3 regions of the Paenibacillus motobuensis genome follow, and region 3 is predicted to be linked to each of the others. Evidence: riboswitches for the same ligand, from Rfam matches in the RefSeq annotation. Region 3 holds a riboswitch; each other region holds the start of a gene.
The links. Region 3 has a riboswitch for cobalamin ahead of metE (5-methyltetrahydropteroyltriglutamate--homocysteine S-methyltransferase). Riboswitches for the same ligand answer to the same signal wherever they lie in the genome.
Positions count from the first base shown of each region.

Region 1: linked by a shared signal. The riboswitch ahead of ABD014_RS00770 (anaerobic ribonucleoside triphosphate reductase) and the one ahead of metE (5-methyltetrahydropteroyltriglutamate--homocysteine S-methyltransferase) in region 3 are both predicted to bind cobalamin.
Region 2: linked by a shared signal. The riboswitch ahead of ABD014_RS06695 (ABC transporter substrate-binding protein) and the one ahead of metE (5-methyltetrahydropteroyltriglutamate--homocysteine S-methyltransferase) in region 3 are both predicted to bind cobalamin.

Region 1 is NZ_BAAACX010000002.1:164,555-166,757, reverse strand. Features, by position in the region: gene ABD014_RS00770 (anaerobic ribonucleoside triphosphate reductase) at 1-1,242, opposite strand, end outside; cobalamin riboswitch at 1,429-1,733, opposite strand.
Region 2 is NZ_BAAACX010000007.1:334,593-336,795, reverse strand. Features, by position in the region: gene ABD014_RS06700 (FecCD family ABC transporter permease) at 1-336, opposite strand, end outside; gene ABD014_RS06695 (ABC transporter substrate-binding protein) at 333-1,346, opposite strand; cobalamin riboswitch at 1,538-1,745, opposite strand; gene ABD014_RS06690 (TRM11 family SAM-dependent methyltransferase) at 1,875-2,203, opposite strand, start outside.
Region 3 is NZ_BAAACX010000009.1:591,632-593,834, reverse strand. Features, by position in the region: gene ABD014_RS13305 (enhanced serine sensitivity protein SseB C-terminal domain-containing protein) at 1-291, opposite strand, end outside; gene ABD014_RS13300 (replication termination protein) at 607-969, shown strand; cobalamin riboswitch at 1,072-1,269, shown strand; gene metE (5-methyltetrahydropteroyltriglutamate--homocysteine S-methyltransferase) at 1,428-2,203, shown strand, end outside.

The DNA of each region.
Region 1 (2,203 bases), on a different contig from region 3:
CATGAAGTCGGAAGCTTTAGCCTTCTGACGGGACTGAATCTCGAAGCGGTGCAGTAAGCCGTCAGTTGCAATGTCCATATAATGTTTCAGTTCGCGGTAGAAGCCACGCTCATCGGCTTCTTTGCGCCGTCCTAGCGCGATACCGTGCTCTAGTCCGAGCTTGACGAGGTTAATCGTATTAAAGGACAGATTGCCTTTACCGGACAGATGATTGCGTCCAAAGCGATCGCTTAATACGCGAGTACGACATCCCATGGTTGCGAATTCCGTATCCGGATTAGCCGGATCATAGTATTGCAGGTTCAAAGGCGCATCCAGGTTAGCGAAGTTTGGATACAACCGTTTGACTGAGCACTCTGCAGCCATCAGGAATAGATGGTAGTTCGGATCATTCTTCTCCTGGTTGACGCCTTGCTTGCATTTGAAGATTTGAATCGGGAAGACGGGTGTCTCACCGCTGCCCAGACCGCGCATCGTTGCCTTTAGCAGGGATTGGATGACCAATTGTCCCTCTGGAGATGTGCAAGTGCCATAGTTGATGCTGGTGAACGGGATTTGCCCGCCGGCCCGGCTCGACATCGTATTCAAGTTATGAATCAGGCTCTCAGCAGCCTGTAAAGTTTCTGATTCGGTCTCCTTGGAGGCATATTTAAAAGTTCTTGGATATTGCTCCTGAAGGTCGCTACGTCCCATGGAGATCTCACCCAAGTCCGCCGCATCGTCTCCTTCTTCGAAGTAGCCAAGCCCTTTACGGAAGTACTTCACGAACGATTTGCTTACATAAGGGGCCAGATCGTAATCCAGCTTATTGGCGGAGACGCCGCCGTACTGGGCATTTTGCTGGGATTGAAAAATGATCGCCACCAGCGCCATGGCCGTCATGATCGAATTAGGAGGACGGACGCTGCCATTGCCGGTGTTGAAGCCACCGGCGAGCAGTTTATCAAATGGAATGAAGATGCAGTTCGTCGTACCGATGGCATATTGATCCAGGTCATGTACATAGACGATATTATCTTGAATAGCTTGTACCAGATGGTTAGGCATCACAAAGTGATTCGCATACCATTTGGCATACTCACTGCCGAATTTGCTCATTTTGCCGGAGAAGCTCTCGCCGTTCAGGTTTGCATTCTCGCGCAGTACATCAAGGTTGGAGCTGGCAACGATTTCTTCCCCTAAATGAATCACCTCATCCAGCATTTGCTCCTGATCCGTATAAAATCGATTTAATAAAGCCATAACTAAGTGCTCCCCTCTAATTACTAGACATTCTAGACATATAAAAAGCATTTCCAACCTGCCAAAAGGTCGAAAATGCCCGATTGCGCTCAATCAAACACAGTACTCCTGTGTTCGGATAGTGTGTACTGAAATAGTATGTAAAAGCTGCAAGCGGACACCTGCCTGATTCCTCGCAGGTCATTAGCGGTGTCATTGAAACAGGCAGGTCTCCTGGCTTCCGGGTCATTCAGCGGCGCCTTCCCACAGGATCGCTTACCCTGCAGTGGCATGATGCCGACGAATCGCTATAGAGATTGTTCAAAAAGTCCGCTTTTGATCTTGAAGTCAATCCTGAAAACCGACCTTTTTTGAACACTCACTTATAGAGGTTGTTAAGCCTCTCAAGCTTCCGGTCACAGTGGCGGGACCGCAGCGGATTTACACCGCGCTTCCCTTTTAAGATCCGGTAGTATAAAATGCTCCGAACCACCTGTTCATACTATATTTGGTTGTCTGGAATTGATCATAGCCCAATATATTGTGTTTGTAAACAGGTCATAAGGGGGATTGACGAGTGAAAATTAACTGAAAAACAGTAGAAAGCAGACGTAATGCGGCGAGTCGGGGCCGAAAAAAAATGTGAACTTTTATGGACCACACAGATGCTTAAATCGGTTAGCGATCGGAGAGTAAGGGGAGATTCGGCTGACGACTAGTAAACCATCTCTAACGAAACGTGATATCGTTATTTGGATGAAAAAGAGCTTCCGAGAATTCTAACGAAGGGTATCGCTATTCAACTAAAATAAAGCACTTCAGCCTAGTTTCAGAGCAAATAACGATATGCAGTTTCGTTAGATTCAATTTGCTCTTGATTTCATAGTAATAACGTTCTGTAGTTTCGTTAGAATTAACTGAGGAACTCAAGTGATTCAGAGTTTGAACTTCACCTGGTGTTGTGGTTACAATAGAAGTAACA
Region 2 (2,203 bases), on a different contig from region 3:
GGCCCCTAGCGCTGAACCCGATGACACGCCAAGGGTGAATGGATCGGAGAGCGGATTGCGCAGCACTCCCTGGAAAGCAGAGCCCGCTGCCGCAAGCGAAGCACCGACCAGCAGGCCAAGCATCACTCGCGGAAGGCGAACCTTCATCACAATCTGTTCAGAAGCCATGCTCCAATCCGGAGTGATATGATCGCCAATCCACGGAATATGATGCGCAAGAATGGCGATAATCTCTCCGGCAGGCAAATATACTGAGCCTACCCCGATACAGATCAAGACGGTGATTGCGAGCAAAGCAAGACCTATGATTCCGTATCCGGCCAGCTTCTTCCTCATGGCTGCATCAATTCCGGATAGATTGCTTTGGCTACTTCAATCAGTCCTTGGGTTACGCGCGGTCCCGGACGGCTGAGCAAATTGTCATCCAGTCCAATAACCTGATCATTCTTCACCGCCGTAATTTGATCCCAACCGCTGCGTTCTTTTATAATCTCGGCCAAGGTCTTGTCATTTTCAATGACGCTCTTGGCATACAGAATAACATCAGGATTTGCCTTAATAATATTCTCTTCGTTAATTTGACTCCAACCTTCTATATCGGAAGCTACGTTAGTGCCTCCGGCAAGTGTGATCATCTCGTCCATGAACTCGCCCTTACCAACCGTCCAGCCTGGCGAGAACTCGATATATACCTCTTTCTTATCTTCCTCTTTAACCGATTTAACGGCTTCAGTTACTTGATTCAGCTCATCCTGCATCTGCTTCACAACTTGCTCCGCCTCAGCCTGGTGATCCGTAATTTGTCCAATCATCTTAATATGGTCCATTACGTCAGTCACTGTCTTCGGATTGGATTTAAATACTTTAATCCCGAGATCGGTCAAGCTCTTGATCGTCTCTTCCTTGATCATCGTCCCTGTAACAACGACAAGATCCGGCTCAGCCGCTACAACGGATTCTACATTAACTTGGAAGCCGCCCATCTTCGGCTTGGACAGCGCTGCTTCCGGATAATCATCATTATCCGAGACGCCGACAATCTGCTCGTCCAGCCCGATCGCGAACAAGCCTTCCGTCTCCGATGGTGACAAGGAGACAATCTTCTGCGGAGCTGCATCAAATGTAACCTCCGTACCGAAATCATCCTTTACAGTAAGCGGGTAAGCTGTATGCTGTGCTTCTCCTGCATTTCCGCTATTGCTGCTCTGCTCAGCAGCCTGATTCGTACTATGATTTGCCGCCCCGTTCGTGGCATTATTCGTTGAATTATTGGCGCCACACCCTGCAACGACCATAATTACGAGCGTCAGCAGCGCAGCCGCCCATATTTTTCTCCAGTTCTTCAAGTTTTCCCTCTCCTTTTGAATAAGTTCTTGTACGCCATTGCTTGTGCTTTGAGTCCCGATAAAATAAAGAAAACCCAATCCGTATGGGATGGGTTACGTCTACAAAGTTATGCCTGATCCAAACAGAGCATGGAGTCTCCATACAGATGGGCAATCTTAGCTTAGCAGAACGTTATCCTTTCCTCGAAGGACCGTCTCATATACTCGCGGCAGGTCTCCTGACTTACAGGTTATGACTTGAAGCCCGCCTTCCCATCAACCTGACAGTTGACAGTGGCAAATTGGACTTCGTCCCTGTTTACAGTGGCGGGACCGCGCCGGACTCACACCGGCTTCCCTTTTCACCCGAGCGCATGGCGTATTCGCGCCAACTCAGGACCAGCAAGTATTTATTTAATGGATTAGCTTATAGCAAGGCTATCTTCTCTATTGGATTATAGGTGAAAAGGAGATTGAACACAATATCCAAAACCGTTCATTCACCGTTATCTACTGCTGCAATACTGCAATAAGATAGTCTTACCCTGTTCACTCGCTCCTGCACAGCCACACATTGCGGATAAAGGAACCTTTATGGATTTTTCCTTGATCCATGATCATAAGACCGACCTCGCGAATCTCCTCCTCAAGTGGCTCTGAAGAGACGATAACCGACCGGATGCTAATCCGCTTCAGACTAGTGAGCATTCTAATCCTTTCATCTCGCGGAAGCACCGAACAGAGATTATAAGGCATATCAAGAACAGCGGCGTCATAATGCTCATCTATATCGTTCATATCACCGATCTCTACCAAGTCTATCGAATCATAGCCAAAATGGTGCAAATTCACACGCGCTCCTTTTATCGCGAGCGGAT
Region 3 (2,203 bases):
CGATGAACCTTCTTTTAATACTCCTTCGTTCGTATCAGTTTCACTTCCGTATTGAATGGTGTAAATATTGGAACCCACCAGTTCCTTGTAAAAATCATATCGGGCAGAGGGATCGGTTGCTGCCGTCATTAAAATTTCCTCGAGCTTATTCTCCGGTTCAAACGTCATTATTTTTTCACTCCAATCGCGATAGGAACTATAGATGAGCTTATCTTTAATATCTCGTACCACTTTATCGTAATTTTCTTTCCACTCATCATAAGTATCAAATTCTTCTTTAACCTGTAACAATCATACTTGATTTTACTATTTTTCCAACGGGAGTATAAGCTTCCAAACTCCTAGTTCCTTATTTCACAACCGGTTATCTAGTACTAAAAGCTGAAAGTAAGGAAGGACAACAAACAATCTCTTGTGGTATAATTTCACTATGTGAAAAATTCATAATAGTAAGATCAAATTCATGCTGCTTAGTTACTTTTATCTTGATTGTTACTCTTACGACGATCTAGCAACGTTAATATCATCTGAAAAGAGTTATTAAATCAACTATTGTGAAAAATTCATATATTAGGTATACTGGAAACAAAAGGGAGGTGGCAGCCCATGGCTTTTATGATTGCCCAGCGGGCTTACATTAAGTTATACCTGATTACGAAGGTGGAGCAGCGTCGTGGATACGGTTATCAGATGCTGGAGGAAATGAAGGAGGAATTCAAGCCGTTCGGGTATGTGCCTCCGCTGAGCGAGATTTACCGGGCTTTACATGAGTTGGTGCAGGAAGGAGTTCTATATCGGACCAAGCAGCTGAAGGGAAATGATCCAAGCGTCGACTTTCAGGAGATCGTACTGTACCATTTTACGGAAGAAGGACGGGACAAGGCTAAGCTCTACAAGAAGCAGGTGAAGGCCGATCTCGATCGCTGCATTGGTATGCTGCAGAAGGCGGTTCAGGACAATTATAACTAGTTATAGTAAATTCCGATAAGACTACTGTCCCCGATACATAGTAAGATGATAACAAAGAATAAGAATTAGATTCAAAAAGGCCAGTTTTGAATTACCTATCAATTTAATATTGTGGGGATAGGTGCTCCAGTCTAATGGATTGGGAGCTTAAAAGGGAAGTCCGGTTCAATACCGGCGCGGTCCCGCCACTGTAACAGAGGAGTCCGTTGCGATTCTTGCCACTGATACAAGTCTATCGGGAAGGCAGCATGAAGACGTTGAATCTGGAGCCAGGAGACCTGCCTATTCTGACAACACTGCATTACCTACGGAAGATAGGGAGGTGTTAAAGATTACTGCCATTGTAAATCCATACAGAGGTTCTCTTTAGCATTGCTTAAAGGGGGCCTCTTTTATTTAACTGGACTGGATTTATGAACTTGTGTCTCATCAAACATTATTCATGGAGGTTGATTGAATTGAGAAAAATCGTAAGCGGTAATCTGGGCTACCCAAGAATTGGACGGAATCGGGAGTGGAAAAAAGTAATTGAGGCTTATTGGGCAGGGCAAATCGCGGAGCCTGACCTGCGGGAACGACTGACTGCGATCCGCCTGGACAATTTGCGTACGCAGCAAAGCAAAGGAATCGATGTCATTCCAGTCGGTGATTTTACCTATTATGATCATGTGCTGGATACGGCGGTGATGTTCGGATTAGTCCCGGCACGATTCGAGTATGATGGTGGTCCAGTACCACTAGACACCTATTACGCTATTGCCAGAGGAAATAAACAGGCTGCGGCCAGCGAGATGACCAAGTGGTTCAATACGAATTACCACTATATCGTACCTGAGCTTGGAGACAGAGAGCCGAAGCTGACTGTAAATTATCCGCTAGAGGCGTACCGGGAAGCGAAGCAAGCTCTGCAAATGGAAGGCAGACCCGTATTACTTGGTTTGTATACGTTCCTGAAACTGTCCAAAGGATATGGAGAGGGAGAGTTCAACGTTTGGGTCGACAAGCTGCTGCCGCTCTATATTCAGGTGCTGCGTGAGCTTGCGGCAGAAGGTGCAGCCTGGGTACAAATCGATGAACCAGCTCTCGTAATAGAGCTAACCGCAGAGGATATCCAGCAACTTAATTTGATTTATAAGACGATTGTTCAGGAAGTACCGGGAATCTCCATCATGCTGCAAACCTACTTCGCCGCAGTGTCCGGTTATCAACAGGTGATTGCTCTGCCGGTACAAGG